DNA from 2 places in the Shewanella sp. BF02_Schw genome. Region 2 is predicted to be linked to the other one. Evidence: predicted binding sites of a transcription regulator. Region 2 holds the regulator's gene; the other holds the start of a gene.
The links. The regulator LexA, encoded in region 2, represses DNA repair genes until DNA is damaged. The targets are predictions, from matches to a motif close to TACTGTATNNNNATACAGTA.

Region 1 (8,356 bases), on a different contig from region 2:
CTGTGTGAGTCGTGGCAACTACCGTCAATTTAAGTTTGTCTTGACTGAGCAAATCGGGAGCATGTGATGCCAATTCAAATTGCATCGCCTCTTCGGTTATTTGAGTGCCTGGTAAGACATTAATAACACTGCCAGTAACCAGTCTACTGATATTTTTGACACCTTTTAATGATAACTCGGCACCACTTATCCAAAATTGGCTATCGTTGGTAATTAATGCTTTGTAATGATGTTCAACCCGAGCAATAAGCTTCACTCCAGTGTCGGTTAAGGTTACTTTTTCTATTTCACCAATAACGATACCGCGGTAGGTGATGGCGGTGCCTTCATTAACATCTTCACTGCTAGATGCAGTTAAATCAAAATGAACACCTCCAATAGCGGTAAGCTCATCCTCATATAGGTTGTAAACATCACCATTTTGGGCCTTTTCAGTGTAGCTGCCGGTATCAAAGCTGATGCCGCCGGCCAAAATAGACGCGATACTTTCAGTGCTGACTTTTATCCCCGCTAAAGAAGCATCGATTTTCAAGCCCGATACATTCCAAAAATGGGAGTCTTTATTGACTAAATGGGCATATTGTTCTTGAACAAATGCGCTGATAATTATTTGTTTATTTCCGTCGAGGCGATAACTGACAATGCTTCCGACAGGTGCTTGACGGTAAAATACAGGCGAGCCAACATCAATCGAACCCAGTTTAGGGGATTTTAGTTCGATCATGAGTCCTTCACTGCCGGGGAGTATTGCAGGCGCTTCACGTTGTGCTTCAAATACGGTTGCAGAGCGACCATCACCAGGTTGAAGGGCAATATAATTACCAGAAAATAACGTATCGAGCCCTTCAACTCCGGTAATACTTGCTTTAGGTTTTACTAACCAAAAAAGGGTGTTTTTATTGAGGAAAGGGTCGGCACGGTAATCCATAATAACTTTAACGTTTACCCCTTTTAGATCATCGTCAATACCAATGTCAGTGACTTTACCTACCGTCAACCCTTGGTATTTGACCAACGTTTTGCCGATATCAATACCCGTAGCACTAGGGAAATGTATTAATATTTCAATGCCGGATTCTTTAATGCTTTTGACCCCTAACCAGGCACCTAATATCAAAGCAACAACCGGTAATAACCATATTGGCGAGAATAACTTTTTCTTCACAATTTTAGGCGATTCAATTTGTGTCATCAGTGTTTTCCAAGCGGTCCCAAAGTAATCGAGTATCTAACACTTTTGCTGCGACTTGCGTTAGTAAGATAACTAACGCAAATGCTGTCGCGGCAGGTGCAGGTTTTGCGTCTAATAATTGCCCCATATTAACTAAGGCAACTGTTAATGAAATAACGAATAAATCGAGCATTGACCAGCGGCCGATCCATTCAATAATGTGAAACCCAACCATTAATTTTCTTTTTGATATTGGTAAGTTAAAACTAATAGCCGTCAAGTAAGTCGCTAAGCCAATAATTTTAAGCCAAGGTACTAAAATACTGGCAGTGAAAACAATGATAGCAATCGGAAACATACCGGTTTTGACTAAATGACTAATGCCACTAAAAATGGTGTCATTGGTGACCACTCCGCGATTAGTTAACAAGGTAATAGGGTAAATATTGGCGACAACAAGTAAAATTGTCGCGGTAACTAATAAAGCCCAACTTTGTTGGATGCTGGCATAACTACGGCTACTTAATTGACTAAAACAACGTCGACAATGACTGTTACTTGTGACGTTAAGTTTGCGACAAACAGGGCATAAACATAAGCCCATTTTCTTGCCCTGAATATGAGGTAAAACCTCAGTTTTCGGCTCGTTATCGGTATTCGCAGTTTGCTTAGGGCTGTCCACTATATGTTCATTGGATGGTGTAATTGGAGTACTAGGCATCTACATAACTCCACATGTGTTCTAGATTATATTCACGTTGTAAAAATAAGATGATGATAAACAACATTGTAAAACTGAATGTTCCCATACCAAAATACACATCGGAAAAGTCTGATAACTGAAAGGCCGACACGAGAAAACTGATGACATAAATTTCTAACATGGTCATTTGTGATATCAAACCATGATTTTTTAACAATGTAGTGTAGGTTCTTTGCCAAAATGAGTTGTGCAGTTTTAATTTTACAATTACAACTTGAGCCATAATTGACAAAATCAATAGCCCAGGCGCGATAACTGCAGCAACCATTACCGCTAGGCCTACAACCCAATATCCTTCGGCCCAAACCGTCACAGCAGCTTGCAGCACCGTAGTGGTTCGTACACTGCCAAGGAAGTGGATTTCGAGTACTGGCAATAAATTAGCAGGAATAAAAATAATTAACGCCGCAACGCATAACGCTAGCATGCCATTAATGGAGCAATAAGGTGAATCATAGAGCGCCGTGTGGCAACGCGGACAAAGCGCACGGGCACTTGAAGGCAAAGCTCGTTTTCTCACTGCCAAATCACATGATTGGCATAAAATTATAGAATCATGATCATCAAATTCATGCATGAAGAATTAATCTAATCCATAGTAAAACACATTATTGGGTAGCGAAGAGTCAAACCTCTCTGCTTGGCCTTATATTGGCAGAAAAATGAGTTAATTGTTAAATAATCTCGATTTTCTTGTGCTTGATAATATCAGAATAATCAGAACACTTGCATCATAAGTTAACTATGTGAGATTCTATGCACTGTATATAAAAACAGTGAGGATTACATCATGGCAGTGATAACCCAATTTGTCGTGGTCAGAGAAGGGGTGGAAAAGATGACATTTATATCGAAGAAAGAGGCTGATGCCTACGATAAGATGCTCGATATTTCCGATAACCTAGTGCCATTTCTTATTAAGGCAGACCTCGGACTTGATGAAAATAAATGCGAACAGCTGGCATTTTATCTAGCAAACAATAAAGATGAGCTTTCTAACTTGCTAAAAGGCATCGTACAGGTTAAAAACGCTCCTACAGCGAAAACTAAAAAGACTACGGCTAAAACTACATCTGCAGAATAGTCGTATTCATCACTCATTCTTCGATTGAGTGTCAGCTTAAGGAATGGACATGAAAACCGAATTTTACCAAACATTAAATCGTCAAGCACAAGCTTTACTTGAAGGCGAAGATGATTTGATTGCTGCTATGGCAAATTTTTCAGCGTTGCTAAATGACAACCTAGAAGACCTAAATTGGGCAGGTTTTTATATTAAGCGTGGTGAACAATTAGTCCTTGGACCATTCCAAGGTAAAGTGGCTTGTACCCGTATCAATATCGGCAAAGGTGTTTGTGGCACTGCCGCAGCAGAAAATAAAACCCAACGAGTTGCCGACGTTCATCAATTTGATGGCCACATTGCATGCGATTCTGCCAGTAATTCAGAAATCGTGATCCCTGTTAGGCAGGGTAATGAGGTTGTAGCAGTGTTAGATATTGACAGCCCATTACTGAATCGATTCGATCAAGATGATCAAATTGGTTTAGAAAACATGGTAAAAAGTTTCGAAACTTGCCTATTTGGTTAAATAGCGAACAAATTAGATTAAATCATGGTCGCATTCGCTGTCGCGGGCTTTATAATATGCCGCTATACGCATTTGTGCTGGATTTACTGATGAGCGATGATTAAGCTGAGAGTAAGTTTGGTTAAATTGTTAAGGTTTGTTTCAATGACTTTAGCAAACTGGCGGATAGTGATATTTTGTACGTTAAGCCTTAACAGTAAGGTTTAACGAAAGATGAACGACTGCAAGGCAAATTGTATGCCGCATAATCAGTCCCTTTATTAACGTGGAAGTAAAAATGGAATCAACAGACAAGTTGACCGACACCAACGCAATTTTAGCGTATTTATATGAAACCTTTCCTTTATGCTTTATTGCAGAAGGTGAAACGAAGCCATTAAAAATTGGTTTGTTTCAAGATTTGGCTGAACGGTTAGCTGATGATTCTAAAGTCAGTAAAACACAATTACGTGTAGCGCTTCGTCGTTACACAAGCAGCTGGCGCTATTTGAAAGGCGTTAAAGCAGGTGCTAAACGTATAGATCTTGACGGTAATGAATGTGCTGAATTAGAACAAGAGCACATTGACCATGCTATTTTGACGCTTAAAGAAAGCCAAGATAAAGCTAAAGCAAAACGTCAAGCGTTAGCGCCTAAAAAGCCGGCAAAGAAAGTGGCACCTAAACGTGCTCCTGCCGTTAAAAAGGAACGTCCTGCACCGGTAGCGGCTCCAGTGATTAAACTTGTGCCGGCTAAGCTAGAAGATTTAAAACAAAAACAACGCGTTAATGTTAAATTAGGTGCCACACCTGTTCCTGGTGTTGTGACTGATATTAATAAAGAGGATGTGCTTGTTCAATTAGATTCTGGCTTATCCATCAAAGTACGTGCTGAGCACATACTATTATAGAAATTTAAGGAGTACTTGTTGATGCGAAAACTTACCTTGGCCGCGTCAATTGCCAGTTTATTTGTCGGCTTTTCGGCATGGGCAATTTCACCAACGATTCAAATCAGCGAGTTACCTAAACTAGCACAAGAGCCACAACATAAAGTGGCTAGCAAGCGAGTAACAACTTTGTTTACTCGCTCGCATTATCATCGTTTTGTACTTGACGATGCATTCTCTGAGCAAATATATACCCGTTTTCTTGAGCAACTTGATTATCGTCGTAATGTGCTGACTGCGGCAGACATTGCGAGCTTTAGTCAATATCAAAACCAGTTTGATAACATGGTTGAATCAGGCGATATTAGCCCTGCATTTACCATGTACGACCTAGTACAGAAACGTCGTTATGAGCGTTTTGCTTATGCGTTGTCTTTGCTTGATAAAGAGTTCGATTTTACTCAAGCTGGCGATGCGTATGAATTTGATCGCAAAGATGCGCAATGGCCAAAAGATGAAGCCGAAGTGAATGAACTTTGGCGTCAGCGCGTTAAATATGACGCGTTAAATCTTAAATTAACCGGTAAAAAGTGGCCTGAAATTGTTGAAGTGCTCGAGAAGCGTTACAACAATGCCATTAAGCGTTTAAGCCAAACACAAAGCGAAGACGTGTTTCAAACAGTCATGAATGCGTTTGCTCGTAGTGTTGAACCTCATACAAGTTATTTATCACCTCGTAATGCAGAACGTTTCCAAATGGAAATGAATTTAAGTCTTGAGGGTATTGGGGCCGTGTTGCAAATGGATGATGACTACACCGTCATCAAAAGTTTAGTGGCCGGAGGGCCTGCTGCCAATAGCGAGAAATTATCACCAGAAGATAAAATTGTTGGTGTTGGTCAAAAAACCGGTGACATTGTTGATGTCATAGGTTGGCGTTTAGATGATGTTGTTGATTTGATCAAAGGGCCAAAAGGAAGTGAAGTCGTATTACAGATTTTACCGAATAAAGGCGGGGCTAATGCTAAACCTTTTGAAGTGGTCATTACCCGAGATAAAATTCGTTTAGAAGACCGTGCCGCGACCTCAAAAGTGGTTGAGCCTAAAGAAGGCCAGTATGCCAATCGTAAAGTCGGGGTGATTCAAATCCCTGGATTTTATATGAATTTGTCACAAGATGTGGCTAAAGAAATCACTAAACTTGAAAAAGACAATGTTGAAGGGATTATTATTGACCTCCGTGGTAATGGCGGTGGAGCATTAACCGAAGCGACATTACTCACAGGCCTGTTTATTGACATGGGCCCAGTTGTTCAAATCCGTGATGCTAATGGTGGCATTAATCAAAATCGTGATAATGATGGCGCCAGTGCATATAATGGCCCATTGGCGGTGATGGTTGATCGTTATAGTGCATCGGCTTCAGAGATTTTTGCTGCGGCTTTACAAGATTATGACCGTGCACTTATCGTCGGTGAGTCTACCTTTGGTAAAGGGACTGTTCAGCAACATAAAAGCTTGGGTCGTATTTATGACATGTATGAAAAGCCAATTGGTCACGTACAATATACTATCGCTAAATTTTACCGTATTAATGGTGGCAGCACTCAATTAAAAGGCGTTACGCCTGATGTCCGTTTTCCAAGTGCTTTAGAGGCTGGCGAATACGGCGAGTCAGAGGAAGAGAATGCTCTGCCATGGGATAAGGTTCCCGTTGCTCAGTACTCTACTTTAGGGAATATCAACCCTATGCTGATCAACAATCTTGATGTTAAACATAAAGAGCGTATCAGCAAAGATGTAGAGTTCAGTTATATATACCAAGACATTACTGAGTTTAAAAAACATCATAAAGACAAAACAATATCACTTGTTGAGAGTGAACGAATTGCTTCTCGTGAAGACGATGATAAGCGTGCTTTAGACCGAGCAAACGCACGTCGAATCCATCAAGGTTTGGCTGCCGTGAAGTCTTTAGACGATATTGAAAAAACAGATGATAGCAAGTTACCTGATCCCTTTTTAGATGAAACGGCTTATATCACCCTCGATATGGCTGACGTAGAAAAAATAGCTAAAACTAACTCAAAGTAATTTTTTATTACTGTTAAAAAACGCGCTTAGGCGCGTTTTTTCTTAATCACAATCACTAAAAACAGTACCAATTCGATAAAGACCACGCCCATTTAATCATATTGGCATTAGTACCGTTCAAGAGGAACATGTATGAACCAAGCGCAAGAAAAACACCTAAAAGATTATACCAAGCCTTCATTCACCATTACCCATGTTGATTTGAACGTTATTCTGGATGGCAAAAACACTAAAGTGACAGCCATCAGTAAGGTGATCCGTAATGGTGAGCATCAGCATGATTTAGTGCTTGATGGCGAACAACTTTCGCTAAGTACAGTGAAACTTAATGGTGTAGCAGCTAACTATCGTCAACACGACAACCAATTAATAATTAGTACGGACCAAAATGAGTTTGAATTAGAAGTGGTCACTTTGCTTGACCCTGAGGCAAATTCGAGTCTTGAAGGGCTTTACATGTCAGACGGTGCTTATTGTACCCAATGTGAAGCAGAAGGATTTCGCCGGATCACCTATTTCTTAGATAGACCCGATGTTCTGGCTATTTATACCGTGCGCGTTGAAGCCGATAAACAGGCATTTCCATTTTTGTTAAGTAACGGCAATTTAATTGATAAAGGGGAGATGCCTCGTTCTGGTCGTCATTTTGTCAAATGGCATGATCCATTCCCTAAACCAAGTTACTTATTTGCCTTGGTCGCTGGAGACTTTGATTTACTTAATGACAGTTTTACGACTCAAACTGGTCGTGAAGTCAAACTGCAAGTTTTTGTTGATAAAGGCAACTTACATAAAGCTGATCACGCTATGGCATCATTGAAGAAATCAATGAAATGGGATGAAACTCGTTTCGGTCTTGAATATGATCTTGATATTTATATGATTGTTGCAGTTGATTTTTTCAATATGGGTGCGATGGAAAATAAAGGCTTGAATGTCTTTAATACCAAATACGTGCTCGCTGATAAAGCCAGTGCAACAGATGAAGATTATCATGGTATTGAGTCGGTTGTAGGCCATGAGTACTTCCATAACTGGACAGGTAACCGAGTCACGTGTCGTGATTGGTTTCAGTTAAGTTTAAAAGAAGGCTTAACGGTATTTCGTGATCAAGAATTTAGTTCCGATGTTGGGTCGCGCGCAGTTAACCGAATTCATGCTATTCGAGTGATGAAAAATCAACAGTTTGCTGAAGATACCGGTCCAATGTCACATCCTATTCGGCCTGAAAGTGTAATTGAAATGAATAATTTCTACACTGTGACGGTATATAATAAAGGCGCTGAAGTTATCCGCATGATGCACACCATTCTAGGCGAAGAAGGCTTTCAAGCTGGAATGAAGTGCTATTTTGAGCGTCATGATGGCCAAGCGGTAACCTGCGATGACTTTGTTAATGCTATGCAAGATGCTAGCGGTAAAGATTTAACCTTATTCCGTCGTTGGTATAGCCAAGCTGGTACACCCGTTGTGACGGTAAAAGACCGTTTTGATGCGGATAAAGGTGAGTACCATTTAACCGTTACTCAACAAGTGATGTCGCAAGGTGTGAAGGGCCAAACCTTGCATATTCCGTTCAGTGTTGAGCTGTTGGATAGTGTAGGGCAATCAATAGTCAATAAAGTGCTAGATGTGACTAAGGCCAACCAAACCTTTGTGTTTGATGGACTAGAAAGCGCACCTATAGCATCTTTACTACAAGATTTTTCAGCACCTGTTAAATTGGTTTACGATTTTAGCATTGATCAACTTGTGCATCTTATGCGCCATGCTTCTAGCGAAGTGGCGCGTTGGGAAGCATCTGTGCAGTTAGTGAGCCAAGCCATTTGGAATAACGTTGCTCAGTTGCAAAAGCAGCAAGTCATGAT
Region 2 (8,356 bases):
TATCGGTGAATATATCGTTGCAGCAGAAAAGGCACTTAAACAACAAATCACTCTTCCTCCACGCTACAACTATAGTTTTGCTGGACAATACGAGTATATGCAACGCGTAGACGCCAAAATGAAAATGGTGATCCCATTAATGATCGCGGTGATTTTTATGTTGCTGATGATGACTTTCAATTCAGTAATACAAGCATCGGTGATCATGTTAAGTTTACCTTTCTCATTGGTGGGTAGTGCATGGTTACTTTATGGGCTGGACTTTAATTTTTCAGTTGCCGTATCTGTCGGCATGATTGCCTTAGCTGGGGTTGCCGCAGAGTTTGGCGTGGTGATGCAGGTGTACCTTAATAATAGTATTAAGGCCTATAAAGAAGCCGACAACTACCACAGTAAAGCGGATTTAACGGCTGCATTAGTGGAAGGTGCAGTGATGCGAATTCGCCCTAAAGCCATGACCGTCGCAACCATCTTTTTTGGTTTACTGCCGATCATGTGGGGCAGCGGTACGGGTAATGAAGTGATGCAAAAAATTGCTGCACCTATGGTCGGCGGTATGGTCACGGCGCCGCTACTGTCGCTATTTGTTATCCCAGCAATTTACTTACTCATATACGGCCGCAAGTTGCCCAAGCAATAATTCACTTAAATTTATTTACTTTTTATCTCTATAAATAAAAAATCCCAAACGATTAATCGCTTGGGATTTTTATATGCTAATCACAATGTTATTTACGCTTAAGTGATTCATTAAGTTGGTCGGCTTCATCTTGTTTCTTTTTACGGCAAGCCGCAATATCGTCAGGATGCCCATATTTGCATGGATCGCTGGCTAAAATTGCCCTAGGGACATTCAGTATCATGTAATCTGTGTCATTTTTATTGTCATCTGCATTGCCAATATTATTACCAATATTGATGATATCGGTACCACGGCATCCCGTAAGTATCACTAAGCTAGATAACAAGCTTAATTGGATTATCCGTTTTTTCATTGTTGTAATATTCCTTGTTTTTGACGCGCAAGCAGCATCATGCGGATAATCCCCCATAGCATAATAATCGCACCGATAATCAACATAATAATAATGATCAAAGGGTTGGCTAACATAGGCAAGAAATCTTGGTCAAACCCTACAAGGATACCGTAGAGCCCAAGACCAAATAATATCGTGCCAGGAAAATCGATCAGTGCCACTAACAACATACTGCGATGAATACTGGCTAATGTGATTTGGGTGTTTTCCTGTGTCATTCACTCATCCTTGTTTAAATACACTAACTCTTACCAACAACTAATAGTAACACTCTACTAACAGTAACATTTTTCCAACAACTCAATATGACATCACTTAATAATCAAGGTTCAATCGCCCTTCTATCTTAAATCGGCACTCTACATTAAATGATACTCTAGCTTTAATCGGCAACACACGAATATAAATAATCAACATTCATTATGTAAAAATATAATTTTCAAATTTATTTATTCCGCAGCAAATAACGCAATAATTGAAAAAACCCCACCTTGTGGATCATTGAGTACTGAAAAACGGCCTACGTTAGGAATATTGGTTGCTGGCACACAAACAGTAGCTCCCAAGGTTTGTGCTTTAGTCACTGATACATCACAGTCATCAACGGCAAAGTAACTCATCCAGTGGGCAAGAGTATCACCCCATTCTGCAGTCATTTCCATCATTCCGCCAATGGCTTGTTCATCCGCATACCATTCGGTGTATTCAAAATCAGCCACATCATTAAGCTGAGTTTGGTAACCTAATACTTGGCTATAAAACTGTTTCGCCGCAGCGGTATCACGACAAGCAAGCTCAACCCAACATAGGGTATTTGATTCTTGCGATCGCTTAATGCCAATATGGTCTTGGCCTTGCCATAATGCAAATCGACAGCCTTCTGGATCTGTGCATAGCGCCATACGGCCAGCATCTCCAACAGAATGTGGCCCAGCAATAATCTCACCTCCAGCTTGAGTCACAACCTTAGAGGTAGCATCAACATCATCGACCGCAAAATAAATTGTCCAATGAGTCGGTAAGGCTTCCATTTCTGCTGGCATTGGGTACATTGCCGCAATGTCATCACCGTCGATTTGCAGCATAGTATAATGCCCTTCTGGCATAGGCATATCATCGGCTCCCCAGCCAAATAGCGCCTGATAAAATGCTTTACCTGCCGCCCAATCATGAGTTGCTAATTCAATCCAGCAAGGCTGTCCTTGTTGATACTGTTGTACCTTCATTACCCTAATCCTTTATAAAAATAGTTGCCTTGATATAGCCAACATGAAACTTGTCTCATAAGTTAAGTCGATATCAGCAGAAAAGCAAAAAGCCTTCAAACGAAGGCTTTTAGGCTAAAAGTTGTTTCACCGGAATTTTTGCGTCTATTTAAACACCGGCAATATATCGGCCATGGCCAGCAAATGACATGTGGCAGTGATAACTCCAAACAACACCACAATAGCAATTAACGGGGTTCCACCAGGGACTTTAAATCCCTTTGAGTCAGGATATTGTTGTCTTACTTTATAGGCTAATAACGCTGGTACAATAACAGCCCAAATAGTGGCAGCTAGCGCAGCAAAACCAATCGCTAAAATAAATCCATTCGGAAATAACAAACCAAGGATTGTTGGTGGCACAAACGTGACCGCTGCCGTTTTAATTCGTCCTGATCGCGAGTCGTCAAACCCAAATAAATCAGCAAGGTAATCGAACAAGCCTAGTGTCACACCTAAAAATGATGAGGCTACGGCAAGGTTAGCAAATAGAGTTAGCATGTTATCAAGCCATTGGCTGGCAATAACCCCAGACAACGCACCCACTAACACACCTATATTGCCACCTTGAGCAATAATATCGGCAAACTGGCTTCGTTGAATATTACCCATCGTTGCCACTAACCAACATATATAAATTACCAATGCGATAGTGGTTCCAGTAATAATGGCTTTAACGATGGTTTTGGCATCTTTACCGTAATATTTGACTAAACTTGGCACATTGCCGTGATAACCAAAACTGGCTAAGCCAAATGGAATCGCGGCAAGTAAATAAGGCAGGTAACGCGATTCACCATCAGGCGACACTAGCTTTATGGTATCGATATCGATTAATAAGTTACCAATAGCCAAAAAGAAAGTAATCACCATACCGCCAAGCATGATTGTGGTGATACGGTCGACCGCTTTAGTACTAATAAATACCACCAGAGCCAAAACTACCGCAAACACTAATCCGGCTACGCTCTGCGGTAGGCTTACGCCCAATGCAGACAGACTGTGATTCACAATCGAACCACCACCGCTGATGTAAGCATAGGTTAAAATATATAACACAAACGCAATCGAAACGCCGTTAATCACCCGCCAGAACTGCCCCAGAGTCACCCGAGTTAAGGTGTCAAAACTGTCACCTGGTTCAAAATGCAAATTGGCTTCTAATAACAATAAACCCGACATTAGCATGCAAAACCAAACGCCGAGCAACATCGCGATAGAATAGCCAAACCACATTCCAGCACCAACAACGGGTAACGAAAACATGCCCGCACCCACAGTGGTTCCGGCAATAATCATCGCCCCACCCAATACAGATTTACCGCTGGTACGATGCTTGGCAGCATTCATATGATTAGCCATTATTGTCCGTGCTCCGCTTCCACACTATCAACAATGGTTTGTCTTACTAAAGAGCTGAGTAATTTATTAGCGTTATCACGAATTCTGATCACTTCAGCACGATGTTCGTCGCTGCATAAATAACCCAATTCTTTCAGTTTCACACTCAGGGTATTATATAATTTTTTGTCATAAAATTCTGGTGCGGTAATGCCATGCAGCGCGCCTAATCGTTGGGCTAACAAATGACTATCGCGTTCCAGTTCTGAGCGCTCAAGATCAGGTTTTATTGCCAGTAAATTGAAGATAATCGCATAACGTTGCAACGTTTCACTGATAGTTTCAGCAAGCAGTAACACTTGGGTAATATGACGAGGCGTTATCTCAAACTGATCGCTACCGGTCAGTAAACCTTGTTCAACCATGAAATCTAAAATGCTATCCACATGTTGAGGCACATCATCAATGCTCATAAATAGCTCAGCTTTAAGTAATGGATAAAAGTCCATTACAATGCCATGAATTCGCTGGCGATCGCACACGTCATAATGCACTAAACAACTGGCAATTAATGACGGCAACGCCATCAAATGAATAATATTATTACGGTAATAACTCATGGTGATGGCAATTTTTTCATCAACTGAAATAATTTCACCAATAAGGTCTTTGGTACTCACAAACTTATTTAACGACAGACAGTGATCAATAATTGACTTGCCATTACCTTCGGCCACAGAGGTATAATCGGTATAAGGCACTGTTTTAAGTAAGGCTAAATACAAATCAAGCTGACGTTCTAACTGGCTTCTTTCTAACGCATTTTGCTCTGACGCTAATAACACTAAACTAGTCAATGTTACTGAACTGGCTGCGGCCGCTCCATTAATATTAGTCATTACGCGGTTAGCTAACAAATTAACTGAGGGCGTAAACCAAGATGGTTTTTGGTCAGGATCTTTAGCTAGCTCATCACGCCACTCTGGCGCCTGCTGATTTAAGAACTGTTGTAAATTAATCGGCTCACCAAAATTCACATAACCTTGGCCAAAATTGCCTAACTTACGAATAGCACCAAATACCTGCCATACAGATTCTTTTTTCTTTTTCTTACCGCTTAATTCTTTGTGGTACGTCGCCACTTCCATCACATGGTCATAACCTAAATACACGGGTACTAAGGTTACTGGGCGCTCTATCCCACGTAGCACACTGTTAATTGTCATAGCCAACATACCGGTTTTAGGCGCTAGCAAACGTCCTGTACGCGAACGACCTCCTTCAGTGAAATACTCGACCGCATAACCCTTAGCAAATAACTGATCTAAATATTCACGAAATACTGCGGTATAAAGTTTATTACCATTAAAACTACGACGGATAAAGAATGCCCCACCACGGCGGAACATCGGCCCTGCTGGCCAAAAATTAAGGTTAATACCGGCAGCAATGTGCGGCGGAACCATGCCCTGATAATACAAAATATACGACAGTAGCAAGTAATCCATATGGCTACGATGGCAAGGAACGTAAACAATTTCATGGCCATCATGATGTAACTGTCTTACTTGCTCGGCACCTTTGATATTGATGCCACTGTATAATTTGTTCCATAACCAAGTCAGGAAACGTTCGGCAATACGCACCAAACTATCAGAATAGTCTGCGGCAATTTCATCAAGGTATTCAATGGCGGTTTCACGTGCTTTCTCGACTGTTACTTTCTTATTTGCAGACTCTTCTTCAATGGCTTTTTTGATAGATTCTGATTTTAATAAAGAGGCAAACAACGCTTGTCGATTCGGTAATTGTGGCCCCGTCATCACTTTGCGTTGACGGCGGAAATGCACACGGGCGACTCGGGTTAATTTGTGAGCAATTCTTTTATCAGTACCATGTTCATCGGCCATATGACGAAGCGATAATGCATTAGAAAACTGGACGAAATTATGGCGTCCTAAAAATAAAATCATTAACCATTTACGTAACCACGTAGGGTTTTCACGTTCAAATACAGCAGCTTTCATGCTGTCTTCTTCTTTACCTGGGGTACGTCCCCAATAAAGGCAAACAGGAACCAACTGTATATCTAATTCAGGGCTCTCACTATGAAGTGACAATAAACTGGTAAAATAATTAAGGAATTTGTCACCACTTTCACGTTTACCAAATAGTGGCTTGCGGCCCTCTAAACAGACCACACGAGGCACGGTTAAGCCATCAAGCTGTAATGGCTCATAAGGACTGGGCAGACCAAAGCCCTCGGTGATTTCGCTCAACGCGGCAATATCGCTAATAGATTCCGTTTTCATTAAATAAACCAAAGGTTTAGTTGGATCTATATTGAGGTCATCAAAAGGATCGTGAGGGACCACAATGGTCTGTACCATCCACTTTTGAATCCATCTTAATGCTCGTAAAAATATTGAATCTGGTTTTGACATGGTTATTTTCGCAACATAAGCCACTGTAATATTGTCGTATAGGATACCAGAAACCACCCTGCTTACACTATCAGACCGATCTATCTTTACGTTTAAGCTCTCACTATCAGAAATAACATAAGACAGAACATTAGTAATAGTTAATTAAAACATATTGTTGAGTGATACTTAATCAACAAAATACAAAAAATAGTTGGTTAATACTTGCGCGAACACAAACACTGTATATAATGACAGTCACTGTATAAAAAGACAGGAATCATCATGAGACCGTTAACGCCGCGCCAAGCAGAAATTTTAGACTTAATTAAAAACAATATCGCCGAAACAGGTATGCCACCCACTCGTGCTGAAATTGCGAATCGTCTTGGCTTTAAAAGTGCTAATGCCGCCGAAGAGCATTTAAAAGCATTAGCCAAAAAAGGCTTTATCGAGATCATGCCTGGTACCTCAAGAGGCATTCGTTTACCTCATGAAGAACAGGTTGAAACCGGTCTGCCACTCATTGGACAGGTTGCTGCTGGTGAACCAATTTTGGCCCAAGAGCATGTAGAGCAATACTATCAAGTCGATCCAAACATGTTTAAGCCCGCCGCAGATTTTTTATTGCGAGTGCGTGGTGACAGCATGAAAAACATTGGCATTTTAGAAGGTGACTTACTCGCTGTACATAAAATGCAGCAAGCACGTAATGGCCAGGTTGTTGTGGCACGTGTTGATGATGACGTCACCGTAAAACGATTTGAACAAAAAGGTAATGTGATTTATCTGCATGCCGAAAATGAAGATTACAATCCGATAAAAGTAGATTTAAGTTGCCAAAGCCTAACCATCGAAGGGCTTGCCGTTGGCGTTATCCGTAATGGAGATTGGTTATGAACAAACTAATGGGCATCGCGCCACGCCACCCGGGCTTATGGGTAGATTTAACTGAAACAGAACTGCATGGCACCCAAACCATTCAAACATTACAAACTGTCACCCAAGGTGAAGCTGAACTGAGCCAATTGTGCAGCCAGTTAGCAATATTGAGCCAGCAAGGCAGATGGATTGTATTAATTAGCCCGCCCCATATTGGCTATAAACATATGCTGGCAAGTGCTGGTGTAAGAATGGATCGCATTTTACTGGTGCACACCAAAGATGAAGTCGAAACATTATGGGCCATGGAGAAAGCGCTCACTAGCGGTACATCGAGCGCAGTAGTAACTTGGACAAGCTCACTTGATGCTCGCGATAGTCGCCGTTTAGAAATTGTCGCCAAAAGTGCACGTGCATTAGGGGTGGTAATTGAAGATGTGAATGCTCACTTACCTCACAAACATCAACTTGTTAGCCCTACTTTAACAAATGGAACAAGTAATTTTTGCTCATTTCACTAAGCACGAACCCTTCATTACCAAGCCCTGTATTGAATTCAGGGTTTTTTTTCATCTTTTTTCAGCCTATTAGCCAACAAAGTGATCTTGATCAATGTTTAATCTACAAGTAATGTGGTTAACAAGGATGAAACATTTTTTATCTTTAATTGGACGTGAATGGCAGTAATCAAGATTACTTTCAGACAAATGAGCCAAATCAAAATTGATAAGTTCAGTAGTAGGTACAAGCGTGGTGCACAGCTAACAATAAAACCGTAAACCGTATGTTTACAGCCACCAAAGTACTTTGAGGTCATCAAACTTTTTTCGGGAACCGAAGAGTTTGCATAGAGCAGAGAATTACTGTGTGACTCTTCTTTGTAGTTGCTATTTGCAATTAGCAGAGGAGTAGTCTTGTGAAGCAATGGTTGTATTGTTTACTGGTGGTGTTTGTAGCACTTCCGCTTGGGGCATCAGAAATGCCCCTCAACATGACTCAAGGCGTGACAGATATCAGTGGCAAGGTTTATGACCTCCACATGACGATTCTTTACATCTGTTGTGCAATTGGGTTAGTGGTGTTTGGGATCATGATTTACTCAATGATTTATCACCGCAAATCAAAAGGCGCTGTCGCGGCCAATTTTCACGAAAGTACCAAAGTGGAAATTGCTTGGACCGTCATCCCTTTCATCATCTTAATCGGCATGGCTATTCCAGCCACCAAAACCTTGATTGCTATGGAAGATCCCAGTGATGCTGATCTCACCATAAAAATTACCGGGTCGCAGTGGAAGTGGCATTACAGCTATTTTGATAAAGACATCGAATTTTACAGCACATTATCCACTCCCAGAGCACAAATTGATGGCAGTGAGGCCAAAGGCGAACATTACCTCCTTGAAGTC

Region 1: a site for LexA is predicted at 2,694-2,713, ahead of HNW13_RS05730 (YebG family protein). Genes of this name have one in related genera too.

What each region holds. Positions count from the first base shown of each region.
Region 1 covers NZ_JABKAW020000001.1:1,261,800-1,270,155, forward strand. Annotated here, with positions in the region: gene HNW13_RS05715 (MlaD family protein) at 1-1,192, opposite strand, end outside; gene HNW13_RS05720 (paraquat-inducible protein A) at 1,179-1,775, opposite strand; gene HNW13_RS05725 (paraquat-inducible protein A) at 1,885-2,511, opposite strand; gene HNW13_RS05730 (YebG family protein) at 2,725-3,018, shown strand; gene HNW13_RS05735 (GAF domain-containing protein) at 3,068-3,526, shown strand; gene proQ (RNA chaperone ProQ) at 3,804-4,415, shown strand; gene prc (carboxy terminal-processing peptidase) at 4,437-6,488, shown strand; gene pepN (aminopeptidase N) at 6,621-8,356, shown strand, end outside.
Region 2 covers NZ_JABKAW020000004.1:96,113-104,468, reverse strand. Annotated here, with positions in the region: gene HNW13_RS15715 (CusA/CzcA family heavy metal efflux RND transporter) at 1-640, shown strand, start outside; gene HNW13_RS15710 (hypothetical protein) at 729-995, opposite strand; gene HNW13_RS15705 (hypothetical protein) at 992-1,255, opposite strand; gene HNW13_RS15700 (VOC family protein) at 1,487-2,263, opposite strand; gene mtr (tryptophan permease) at 2,408-3,664, opposite strand; gene plsB (glycerol-3-phosphate 1-O-acyltransferase PlsB) at 3,664-6,087, opposite strand; gene lexA (transcriptional repressor LexA) at 6,352-6,966, shown strand; gene HNW13_RS15680 (SulA-like leucine-rich domain-containing protein) at 6,963-7,469, shown strand; gene coxB (cytochrome c oxidase subunit II) at 7,865-8,356, shown strand, end outside.